One region of the Shewanella sp. SM74 genome, then DNA from elsewhere that is predicted to be linked to it. Evidence: predicted binding sites of a transcription regulator. Region 1 holds the regulator's gene; each other region holds the start of a gene.
What was found. The regulator sigma-54, encoded in region 1, starts transcription at its own class of promoters, with help from an activator protein. The targets are predictions, from matches to a motif close to GTTGGCACGNNNNTNGNNT.

Region 1 (3,125 bases):
CAATTTAATCCGCTATAACATGATTCAACAGAAATTGATGGCCGAGAGTACTGGCAGTGGTGACGATCGCGTAATCACTATTATTCAGCCTGAAAACTATCAAGATGATGCTAAATCAGACGCTCCGGCGGATAAACCTGTAAAAAAGCAGGACTCTAAATGACCCAAATCACCTTAAGAGCACAAAATCTGGCGAAAAGTTACAAGAGTCGCCAAGTGGTTAAAGACGTCAGTCTGACGGTAAAAACCGGTCAAGTCGTTGGCCTACTCGGTCCAAACGGTGCAGGTAAAACCACGACCTTTTACATGGTTGTCGGGCTAGTGAAGAGCGATAAGGGACATATCTTTATCGACGATGATGATTTAACCGCAGATCCTATGCATCTGCGTGCCCGCAAAGGCATAGGTTACTTACCGCAAGAAGCCAGTATCTTTCGTAAGCTAACTGTTCATGACAACATCATGGCCGTACTGCAAACTCGTAAAGAACTTAAAAACGAAGAACGAGAAGAAGAACTAGAACATCTGCTCGAAGAGTTTCATATCACCCACATCCGTGACAGCCAAGGCATGTCATTGTCGGGTGGCGAACGTCGTCGCGTCGAAATTGCGCGGGCTTTAGCCGCTAATCCTAAGTTCATTTTGCTCGATGAACCGTTTGCCGGCGTCGATCCTATTTCGGTTATCGACATCAAGAAGATTATCGAACAACTCAAAAGTCGCGGCCTTGGCGTACTGATCACAGACCATAATGTCCGCGAGACATTAGATGTATGTGAACATGCTTATATTGTGAGTCACGGAAACCTGATTGCCGAAGGAACTCCAGCAGAGATCTTAGACAATCAGCAAGTTAGGGCTGTGTACTTAGGTGAACAATTCAGGCTATAGTTAATCGAGCGAAGCCAATGGAGGCAATTTATACCGCCATTGGGCTTCACTCAAGATAATAATAAGCGACCTCATCCAACAATAATAACGTAGGGATCAGCGGTAACATGAAAGCGTCACTCCAGCTCAAACTGGGTCAACAGTTAACCATGACGCCACAACTACAACAGGCTATACGTCTGTTGCAACTGTCGTCATTAGAACTGCAGCAAGAGATCCAGCAAGCATTAGATTCTAATCCCCTTCTCGAGCTGGAAGAGGATCAATTCGACGCCACTAAAACCCCTGTAAACCAAACGCTATCCGATACGGATTTCAGTGAATCTAGCACTCTGCCACCAGAAAAAGACAGCTCCACCATAGATACGGCAGAGTCGCTAACCAAAGAATCCATGCCCGATGAGCTCCCCATGGACACCACATGGGATGAAGTGTTTACCGCCTCCCCAAACTCAGGCCCCGGCGGCAGTCGTGAAGACGATATGCCCTTCCAAGGCGAGACCAGTGAAGGTTTGTACGAACACTTAGAATGGCAAAAAAACCTCACGCCGTTTTCTGAAACCGATTTAGCCATTGCCACCGCCATTATTGATGCCATCGACGATCAGGGCTATCTCACCCAAAGCACTGAAGAAATTCTCGAAGCCATGGGTAATCCTGAAGTTGAGCTTGACGAAGTCGAAGCCGTACTCAAGCGTATTCAGCATTTTGATCCCATAGGCGTTGCCGCCCGCGATTTAAGTGAATGCCTGCTGATCCAACTGTCGCATTTCGCCGCTGATACTCCCAACCTAGAAAACGCCCGTATGCTGATCAAAGATCATTTAGATCTGATCGCCGCCCGAGACTTTAGGTTGTTGATGCGTAAGACTAAATTAAAAGAAGATGAATTAAGGGATGGTATAGCACTCATCCAAACCCTCAATCCTCGCCCAGGTTTGTTGATCACGCCCAATAATGACGAATACGTTATCCCAGATGTGTCTGTGTCGAAGAAAAATGGCCGCTGGGTCGTTGAGCTAAATCCTGACTGCATGCCAAAAATCAATGTAAATCAACATTATGCTTCTATGGCACGCAGTACCAAAAACCAAGCCGATAGCCAATTTATTCGCGGCCATCTGCAAGAGGCTAAATGGTTTATTAAGAGCCTAGAAAGCCGTAACGATACTTTGCTTAAAGTTGCTAATTGCATAGTGCAATATCAGCAAGGTTTCTTTGAGTATGGTGAAGAAGCCATGAAGCCTATGGTGCTTAACGATATTGCCGAAGCGGTAGAAATGCATGAGTCCACCATCTCACGGGTCACAACTCAAAAATACATGCATACCCCTAAGGGACTTTTTGAACTAAAATACTTCTTCTCTAGCCACGTCGGTACTGACGATGGTGGTGAGTGCTCATCCACAGCAATCAGAGCCTTTATAAAGAAACTGGTGGCAGCGGAAAACCAGAAAAAACCATTAAGCGATAGCAAGATGGCACAGCTTCTGGCAGAACAAGGGATCAACGTAGCCCGCAGAACCATTGCGAAGTACCGAGAGGCTATGCTTATTCCACCTTCTAATCAGCGTAAAAGTTTATAACCTACAGTGGATATCGGAGGACGTTTCTATGCAAATAAACCTAAGTGGACACCATGTCGAAATTACCGAATCGTTACGTGCATATGTAGAAGAAAAGTTTTCAAAACTTGAACGCCATTTCGAACAGATCAATAATGTGCACGTTGTGCTCAATGTTGAGAAAATGCAACAGATTGCCGAAGCGAGAATAAACCTCATAGGTGGTGAAGTTTTTGCTACTTCAGAGCATGCTGACATGTATGCCGCTATAGACGCCCTGATTGACAAGCTTGACCGTCAGGTTATTAAACACAAAGAGAAGTTAACAAAACACTAATAATGGAACTTTGTACCATACTGCGGCCGGAGTGCACTACCTGCGCCACTCCGGGCAGTAAGAAAAAGGTACTGGAACTCATCAGCGACTTAGTCGCTGCCCAGTACCCGACCCTCTCATCTCAAGAGATATTCGAAAGCCTAGTGGCGCGCGAAAAGATGGGGAGCACAGGTATAGGTAACGGCATCGCCATTCCACATGGTCGACTAGCCGATATAGATCAGCCCATTGCCATACTAATTAAGTGTGAAGAGCCGATAGCATTTGATGCTATCGATAAGCAACCTGTTGATATTTTATTTGCACTACTGGTGCCTGCAGACCAATGTCAG
Region 2 (3,125 bases), on a different contig from region 1:
TAGAACATCCTGGTATTTTCGCCAGTTTTAAACGTATGTGGCAAAACCTTTTCGGTAAACGTTAACTTCTGTGAGCGACATTTTTATTCTCAACCTAAGTATTAACTCAACCTAAGCGTGGCTTATCTTAGGTTGAGTTCTGCAAGGGATAAACAGATGTTATTGATGATCCCAAGACAGATTCGACACTATGCGGCAAGGCTCGCAGCGAAAATGGAACATATCCAATAAAGGTTCATCGAGTTTCCAATCATGACCGCCACAACGTGGGCAAGGTCGCGTGTTTTCTGAGGCCAAATCTTGGCCGCCAACGCGATATAAGTAGTAATAGGTCGGGATCTGAGTGAGATATTCGATACGACCGCGCAAATCCCAACCTCTGCGAAATAAATCACTGTCAGGACTCGATAATTCCTCTAGCGCGGCAAATTCTGCCTTAGTGGCTGCAGCCATTTGCAGCTCGTCGCAGGCTTGCCATTCGCTCTGCCAACGGATAATACGTTTATGATCGCCATTAAAGGTTGCGGGTATACGGTACAGGGGAATGGGCAATAAATTGTCGCCGCTACGTAGGGGCGAGCACATATGCACAAAACTGGTGTATAGCAGTTGCCAGCTGGGTGTTTCGGTATTACTTACTTCAGAATTGATATCCTGACCAATAAACTTTTCCCGCGGCGCGAGTAGTTTAGCGTCGGTTAATTCTACTAAGGCTTTTTTGACCCAAGGGCTGTGATATTTGTGCGCTAAACTGCTTTTCTCTGGCATCAATAAACGCACTCTAAACTCACCGTCATTAAAGGCGACCGCAAATTCTCGTCCTAAGATTTGGCCATTAGCTCGATAGGCTTCAAGGAGCTGATTAATGGCCTTCTCGGCGGCAGATATCGTGGTGTCGGCGAAGCATTCGAAGCGCAGTTCAGTGACAAACATTAAGCTGTTTTTCCTTGGATTTCTAATAAGTTGATGCGTTGTTTAAGTTCAAGCAGTTCGTTTTTTAATTGCATTATTTCTGTTTTTTGCTGCTCAGCATGACGTTCAAAATACGCCTGTTGCATCTGCAGGCGCTCGGCGAGCACTGCAAGGGTTAAGGTATCGTTAGTTGCGGGAACGTCAGTTGTAGGGCTGATAGTTTGCAACTCAGTTAAACGCTCGCGATCTGCCTTAGGCATAGATTTAAATTGCTGTAAGCCTTGGATCAATATAGGTAAAGGTAGGCTACTACCTAAACGGGTTTTAATTAAGGCAAGGCTCGGTACTTTACCGCAGGCTTCGAGCGAACGTGCGGCCGCTAATACTTGGTCAAGGGGACTCATAATTAGCAAAATTCCTTACTTTGTTGAATTGTTTAAACCAATTTTAAAATAATAATTAAGTTTTTCATTTAAAAACAGTGTGTTGTCTTGTGGCATTTATTTTGCTTATTGTACAGCCGAAATACCATTTTTTAAGCTTCAATAATAATTACACAGGATGTCACATGATGAACCATAAATTGAATAACAAACTTATCGCCATCACTTTTTTAGGGCTCGCAAGCTTAGGTCTTAGCGGCTGCGTGGTCAATGTCGGTGATGGAGAATCGGGTTGGGATAGCAGCGAATCTTGGGAGAAAGTGCAGGATAAAAATCGCACTAACTTAACCAAACTGAGTTTAGGTATGCCTAAAGACCAAGTGATGATCTTAATGGGCACCGCTGATTTTAGTGAAGCCTATATTCAACAAAGTGCTCAACAAGGTGAAGCCAATAAAGAAGTCTTAGTGTTGTTTTATCGTACCCAGCGTAATAATGGCGATGGAAAAACCACTAAGGATGAATGCACGCCTATCGTGCTGAGCAACAATGCCTTAGTGGGTTGGGGTGAAACGGCTTACAGTAAAATTTAACCCGCGAGTTTTATAGCTTACGTAGCTGAGTATCGAGTTGCTCAATGGGCTCAGTCCAGAGGGCATCGGCTTCTAAACCTTCAATGATAAAGCTCTTTTGGGCAGGGGTCCAAAAGGGCGCTTGGCTTAAATGGATGTGATGGTCGATATCATGGGTTGCAATAAACTGCGCTATGGCCTCGTCGCTACTGTCTAAACCGAGTTGCTCAAACAAGTGGCTTAAGTCTACTGGAGTTGTATCCATCATTATTTCCTTTTCAGTATAGTGCCTTCGTTTAGAGTAAGCGCCTGATTGAAAAATGCAATCTATGATTAAAATTTGCACTTTTTAGTTTCCTTGGTAGATTAACAGTTACGCATAAAAAGTGTGAGCTAAGTCAAGGAATGCTAACGATGGACAATGAAATTCTGGAGGACTGCCGTGCAGTCTATTTGACAGCGGAAGACTTACGCATTGCCGCTTCTATTCTCTATAACGCTTACCATGATGATCCTTTTTTTGTCGATTCACTCTTTACCTCAGACAAAGCCGCTTATGAGCAAAAATTGCGCGCCGCAATCAGGGAAGAACTCAATACGTTATGGCAACAAAAACAAGCCCTCATTGGTTTATTCGACCATGAAAGACTCTTTGGGTTAGCCTGTGTAGTTACTCAAGAAGTGCCTTTAGGGGAAGGGCGTTATTGGCATTGGCGCTTAAAGATGTTGTTAGGTACAGGTTGGCAATCGACTCAAGCACTAATGAACAAAGAGTCCAGTATTATTGAACTTTTACCCAGTAAGCACTGCGGTATTTTGCAGTTTATTGCTCTTGCACCAAATGAACAGCACAAAGGACTTGGACATAAGTTAGTGCAAGCTGTGGTGAGTTGGTGTGATGAGCAGCCTGATTTGGATGGCATTGGTGTGTTTATCGCTCAGGAGAACCACTTGCAACTGTTTACTCAGCATGACTTTGTATCCATAGGCGAGCTGAGTATCGGCAGTGTCCATGGCCAGCTTTTATTCTATTCGGTTCAACAAGATGACTAACTCTTATAAACGTTTCGCCGATTTTTATCCTTTCTATTTATCCCAACACCAGCACCCGACTTGTCGGCAATTACACTTTGTTGGCAGTTGTTTAGTTCTGCTGCTGATTGGCATTGCCTTGGTTTCACAAGCCTGGTGGCTATGCTGGTTTATTCCTATTGTTGGTTATGGTTTTGCATGGGTGGGACACTTCGTATTTGAGAAG
Region 3 (3,125 bases), on a different contig from region 1:
CTTTTTCTGTCGCTGTGCTTTTGGTGCCGCAGAACGGTTTATTCACTCATGCTTAAGTTGGTCACTCAGCAATGAAAATAGGTATTTTATCCCAATTCCCCCAGTTGTATTCAACACAACGTTTAGTCGCGGCTTGCCAAAGTCGTGGACATGAAGCGGTCGTGATCAATACGCTGAATTGCTACATGAATATTAATTCTATTAAACCTAGCATTCATTATGAAGGTACTGAATTAGTTGGGTTTGATGCCATCATTCCGCGTATTCATGCTAGCGTGACTTTTTATGGTTGTGCCGTTGTACGTCAGTTTGAAATGATGGGCGTATATGCCGCGAATGATTCAATCTCCATTGCGCGTTCGCGGGACAAATTGCGGGCACTGCAACTACTTTCCCGCAAAGGGATTGGCATGCCAGTGACGGGTTTTGCCAATAAGCCAAATGATATCCCAGATCTCATCAATATGGTGGGCGGCGCTCCGTTAGTCATTAAATTACTCGAAGGCACTCAAGGGATTGGTGTCGTACTCGCTGAAACTAAAACGGCTGCTGAGAGCGTGATTGAAGCATTCTTGGGGCTCAAAGCGAATATCTTAGTACAGGAATACATTAAAGAATCCAATGGTAGTGATATTCGTTGTTTTGTTGTCGGTGACAAGGTTGTTGCTTCGATGAAGCGACAAGGACCTGAGGGTGATTTTCGCTCCAATCTGCATTTGGGCGGCTGTGGTGAGGTGGTTAAAATCACTGCAGTGGAACGTAAGATGGCTATTGCCGCTGTGAAGGCGATGGGATTGGTTGTCGCGGGAGTAGATATTTTACGTTCTAACCGTGGTCCACTGATCCTTGAGGTTAATTCGGCGCCTGGCATTGAAGGGATTGAGCAAACAACAGGGATTTCAGTGACTGAGCCCATTGTTGAGTATATCGAGAAAATGGTTGCGGCCCGTAAAACGAACAGGTCAATTATTGCCTAGTAGGTGATTGTGATAAAACGACGCCACTTTTTAAGGTGGCGTTTTGTTATGCTTAGAGCCTATAGATCAAAACTGTAGGAATATCCGAGTACTAGTTTGGCATCATCATCGGTGAGATCGGTATCTGAGACCATAAATGACACTGTGCCTATGCTGGTATCTGCACTGAGAGTCACGTTATAGTCGGCATAATTATCTTCGCCAAACCAAGATTGGACGACATCACCGTTTGAGTAACCATAGTGCACTGATAAACTCAGCTTTTCAGTGAGAGGAACGGATACCGTCGCGGCAAGATAACTGAGATCTTTATTATCTAAAGGATCGGCGGCCAGATCGTCACCGGCATTGATGACTTGGGAGTAAGCAAGTTCGAGCCATTTCCACGTGACAGCAGCATGGAGCTCACCAAAATCAATACTGCCTGGCGCGTCTGGATAGGCGTAGTAGAGATAGCCAAAGTCGTAGCTGATGTCTTCGGTAATACTGCCGCCATAACCCGCATATAGATCAAGCTCGTAGCTAGTATCATCACCAAAATCCACATTCGATGCCCAAGTTCCCGCATAAAATCCAGAATCGTGGCTGTAGTCAAGGCCACCTTGGATTGCGACCGCATCTTTAGTTTGGGTCGCACCGCGCCATAGATAATTAGAGGTACCGCCAATGTTGCCTGATACGGCTGCAAAGGCGTTGCCTGCCAGTAACATTCCCGTCGATAAGGCCAAAACGCTGTACAGTGATTTCTTCATGCTCATCCCCTCGATTGACTTATTTATCGATTCACCATTGGCACACTCAAAGTCAGCTGTGTTCATTAGTGCATCTTGGTTTTTTTCTAAGGAAGGATTTGCTAATCACATGCCACTATTACAATGCCATGTAAAACAAGGTATTAGAACTTGCAATGTTAATGAAATGTTTTTATTTGCCAGTTTGTGGGGCAGAGGCGCACTTTTGTTGTGCAAAAAATATTCAGTGCTTCACTGGGATTGGGCAAAAAAAACGCCTCACAATGGAGGCGTTGTATTGAATTTTATAACTTAGTTTACGCTGTCACGTAGGGTTTTACCCGCTTTAAACTTAGGCACTGTCGCTTCAGCAATTTGAATTTCTTTACCCGTTTGTGGGTTACGGCCAGTGCGAGCGGCACGAGTCGCTGTTTCAAAAGAACCGAAACCTACGATGGAGATTTTGTCACCATTTTTCATTGATTCGGTAATAGCTGCTTCAAAAGACTTCAATGCGCGTGCTGCTTCTACTTTCGTTAGATCGGCATTTTCTGCAATTTTGGCGATTAGTTCAGTTTTGTTCATTTTTATTGTCTCTTCTTTCCGTAGATTTATTTGAAATAAGCGTGCCTAACATGCCATAAGGTTTAGCACTTGGAAAGCCTTTTGCGTCTAGCGTGCAGCAGGATGTTCAGTAAAGCGCAGAATATTTACTCAGTTCGTGACTTAAGTTTTATTCTGGTTTTATTCTTCTAACAGTTGATAGAGTAATTTTTTAACAAGTTTGGGTTCAAAGGGTTTGTCACATAAGGCATTTACACCCGCTTGGGATACATTGCTGAGGTGGGTATCGTTGGCTTCGGAAGACACCATCAAGATGGGAATGTGTGATTGTTGGCTTTCATTGCGGATAAATTGTGTCAAAGCTAGCCCATCTACACTCGGCATATTGTAATCAGTGATCACTAAGTCGAACATATTGTGTTTCATTAACGCTATGGCTTGCGCGCCATCCTCGGCCTCGGTAATCAGCTTCATCCCTAAGTTACCAATCGTACGTTTAATGACGTTTCTTGCCATACGGCTATCATCGACCACTAATACACGCACATCTTGTACATCGAAATTACTCTGGTCGAGTTCATCGTGGCTGAGTAAATCAATCGTGGCATTCAATGCTGTACCTAAATGGTCGGCACTGAAGGGTTTAGGTAGAATCGCTACTACACCCGATTGGCGGAATATTTCAAGTTGCTCACGGCGGCACTCACTCGAGACCAGCATAAATTGGATATCTTTGCAGTCAGCGTTGGCCCTTAAGTAGCCCAAGAGATCGATGGCAGTGCCATCATCGAAATGCATGGCGCTCGCAATAAGGTCAGGTTTATGGCGAGCAATAATATCTTTAGCCGCTTCT
Region 4 (3,125 bases), on a different contig from region 1:
ACGAAAAATCGCAATGTCTGAAAGAACTAAAGAATAATGATGATATTCTGGCAAAACACAGTGATAAATCGCTACTCACTCAGCAAGTCGAACTCGTGCATAAAATGGCTGAGATCAAAGACGCATTGACTGAATGCAAAGAATTAAACGAACAAAATGCCAGTTTAATTGAGATGAATTTAGCGAGTTTAAATCGCTTTGCTCAAGCTTTACAAGCCAGCAGAAACGCCTCCAGCCTCACCTATAACGATAAAGGCAAGACCTCGACTATCTCAAGTTTAGGCAATGATTTAAAGGCCTAACAAGCGCATCACTCCCACTTAGCATTACCTTTTCTAAGCTCTGATTAGATATTAATGTCTTGTACAAAAAGAAAAGCCGCGTAAATACGCGGCTCAATACATGCTCTCAAAAACGCTAGAAATACGTCACTTCCTTCACTCGTTGTGGACGGTTCTGTTGTTGATAAAGCGCCCAAACCTGTGAAAAATCAAGTTCTAACTCAGTGACATAATGCTCGCCTGCTGGATAACTCTTAACGACTCGTGCACCGCGGATCACACCAGAAACTGACGCTTTGACATTATCGTCCGTCAACATCCAATCACTGACACTGCTGTTTGCCGTTATTTTCTGCCCATAAACTTGTTCCGCTAATTCACGATAAGCCACAATTTTTGATGCCTGCATAGCCATCAACACTCTTTGTGATTGCTCTTTAGCCGGTTGAGTCGCTAACGGCGCATATCCTATAGCCGTTAACTTAGGAAAACTCGGCGGCGGCACATCTTCCCATTGCACATATCTATCTTTAGCAGCGCAGCCAGTTAGCATTAGCGCCACAATAACTAAAAGGTAGCGTTTCATTTTCCATCTCCTAAAACACGCACTTCATTCATACCTGGACTCGCCTGACGATATAAGATGCCATTTTGTGACACAATTTGCTCCGAAGGCTGCATGTAGTTTGCCAACTCTTTTTGAGTCACAAAAGTTTGAGATGCCGATACCACGCGATTGTTACTAATGTTCACAATCCGAGTATTGATCGCCATACCATTGGTTACTACGCTCATAGTCGAAACGACAAGATGCTCAACAGGAAGATCTTTCGACAATTTTTGCCAATCTCGCGTCAAAATAAAATCCCCGTCAGATGTGACTCTCAAGCCATCAGCTAAGTTTAAATCCACCACATTAAACTGAAAGCTATGGAGCGATGTCATTAATCCTTGCTGTAACTGTTGCGCTAACGCATTAGTGCCATTCAAATCACCCACTAATACAGGTGTTGCAACTACGATAGGTTGATCAGAACGCAGAGCATCATTTTGCTTAACGAGCTCAGTCACTATTCGCTGTGCTAAATGGTTAATCACTGCCGTTGGCGGCAACCCATTGCCATCCACTAAACTCGGTTTGGGCGGCGTAACCGGTTTAGCTACACATCCACCTAACATTATCAATGTTAAGGGAATAATCACACGCTTTAGCATTGGATTTACCTCATCTATGGGTGCATTGGCAGTCAAGTGACTCACTTTCTAAGCTTCAAATTTTTAATGAGTAACAAAAACCAGCAATCTTCGGACCAATATTAACCTCAGTCCGACAATATTCTTCTATTACGCAGTATATCGACTGTAACACTGGAAACTTTATCAAAAGTTCTCATACTCAGGCACGAAATTTGCTTTATTGACATATTAGATTAAGAGTCAGAAAACTGGCTCGATTGGTAATATCGCCATTAGCTTAGCGATAAGGATTGAATTGATGCACATACCAGGTTCAGCTTCGCTCATCATTTTGAGCCTTTTACTACTTTCTTTGCCCACCAGAGCCGAATGGATAGAAGCCAGCGGAGAAGCAACTATTATCAATGGTAATACAGCTCAAGCAAGGGAAGAAGCGATTAATCAAGCTGTTAGCTATGCGACATTAAGCACAGGTATTCAAATATCCAGCGAGCAACAAACCTCTAATGGTAACCTCACACAAAATAACTTTGCGATAAATCGCAACGCCCAAGCCATAAACATCCAACTCGTTAGTGAACAAATTCAGGGAAATAAAATATATGTATCCCTTCGCCTCGATCTAAATGATGATCCAACACAACAGTGTCCTAATGGCCAATTAAAGGCCGCTATTTTAATACCTCAAACACAAATAAAAGATCGTTCTCAGCTTAGATATGGACAACTTTCAGGCTTTGAAGAGGTCATTTCAGAGGCGTTAGGGAACACTATAGAAGATTACTCTTCAACTGGCTTTAGTCACATCCATGCTAACGAGCGACTCGATATTGAACAAGACCTAGTGGATATTCGCGGTTATCGACTTCCAAGCTGGCTCAGTGAAATTACCGACAGCCAATATATTCTTCAACCGCAGATCATTGATATATCGATAGAGCCTGTACAACCCACCTTCTTAGGATTTTGGGATGAAGCTCCGCTAAGGCAATTTCAATTCAAACTCAGCCTCTATCATGGGATCAGTGGCGAAGAGGTCTGGAGCAAAAACTACAGCACATCGGCCCCATGGGAATTTGAAGAACAGGCTATCATTGCTCCCAACAGTAATAGATTCTGGCGTTCCTCCTATGGAAAAAGTATTACTCAATTAATATTGCAAGCTACCCGAGATTTAGACAGCACACTTAATTGCAGGCCATTACTTGGCCAAGTCGTTAGCCGACAAGCAGACAGGATTATATTAAATCTAGGCCGTAAACATGGCATTCGTGTCGGTGATAAATTCCAAGTAGTATTACAACAAAACTTACCCGATAGACTCAATGAAATGCGCGCCGTCGCGACCAAAAGTCGTGCAACGGTAAAAATTGAGCAAGTAAGCGAAGAAAGCGCCACCGCAGTACTTGTAGACCAAAATGCCGCCTACAATGTACAGATAAACGACATAGCGCTTAAGATTTAAGCAACTAAATCATAAGCCTTTTAATCAAAGATAAAACCAGTATAATCACTGTCGTCTCTTCATAGCTCAACAGGATAGAGCAGCCGCCTCCTAAGCGGCCGATCGGGGTTCGAGTCCCTGTGGAGAGACCATAAGTCACTTTTTATCTATAAAATTCAATAATTTACGGAATTTGAAAAATC

Region 2: a site for sigma-54 is predicted at 1,405-1,423, ahead of L5M49_RS15795 (DUF3192 domain-containing protein). Genes of this name have one in related genera too.
Region 3: a site for sigma-54 is predicted at 1,828-1,846, ahead of L5M49_RS12855 (TorF family putative porin). Genes of this name have one in related genera too.
Region 4: a site for sigma-54 is predicted at 1,678-1,696, ahead of L5M49_RS04560 (flagellar assembly protein FlgT). Genes of this name have one in related genera too.

What each region holds. Positions count from the first base shown of each region.
Region 1 covers NZ_JAKKRZ010000007.1:77,674-80,798, forward strand. Annotated here, with positions in the region: gene lptA (lipopolysaccharide transport periplasmic protein LptA) at 1-163, shown strand, start outside; gene lptB (LPS export ABC transporter ATP-binding protein) at 160-891, shown strand; gene L5M49_RS09335 (RNA polymerase factor sigma-54) at 999-2,477, shown strand; gene hpf (ribosome hibernation promoting factor) at 2,506-2,793, shown strand; gene ptsN (PTS IIA-like nitrogen regulatory protein PtsN) at 2,796-3,125, shown strand, end outside.
Region 2 covers NZ_JAKKRZ010000015.1:76,146-79,270, reverse strand. Annotated here, with positions in the region: gene syd (SecY-interacting protein) at 1-65, shown strand, start outside; gene L5M49_RS15805 (Zn-ribbon-containing protein) at 160-933, opposite strand; gene L5M49_RS15800 (hypothetical protein) at 933-1,316, opposite strand; gene L5M49_RS15795 (DUF3192 domain-containing protein) at 1,481-1,888, shown strand; gene L5M49_RS15790 (DUF2789 domain-containing protein) at 1,899-2,132, opposite strand; gene L5M49_RS15785 (GNAT family N-acetyltransferase) at 2,282-2,920, shown strand; gene L5M49_RS15780 (DUF962 domain-containing protein) at 2,913-3,125, shown strand, end outside.
Region 3 covers NZ_JAKKRZ010000011.1:60,627-63,751, reverse strand. Annotated here, with positions in the region: gene rimK (30S ribosomal protein S6--L-glutamate ligase) at 72-977, shown strand; gene L5M49_RS12855 (TorF family putative porin) at 1,037-1,729, opposite strand; gene L5M49_RS12850 (HU family DNA-binding protein) at 2,021-2,293, opposite strand; gene L5M49_RS12845 (response regulator) at 2,453-3,125, opposite strand, start outside.
Region 4 covers NZ_JAKKRZ010000003.1:141,649-144,773, forward strand. Annotated here, with positions in the region: gene L5M49_RS04545 (flagella synthesis protein FlgN) at 1-302, shown strand, start outside; gene L5M49_RS04550 (LPP20 family lipoprotein) at 418-867, opposite strand; gene L5M49_RS04555 (FlgO family outer membrane protein) at 864-1,496, opposite strand; gene L5M49_RS04560 (flagellar assembly protein FlgT) at 1,777-2,943, shown strand; tRNA gene L5M49_RS04565 (tRNA-Arg) at 2,999-3,074, shown strand.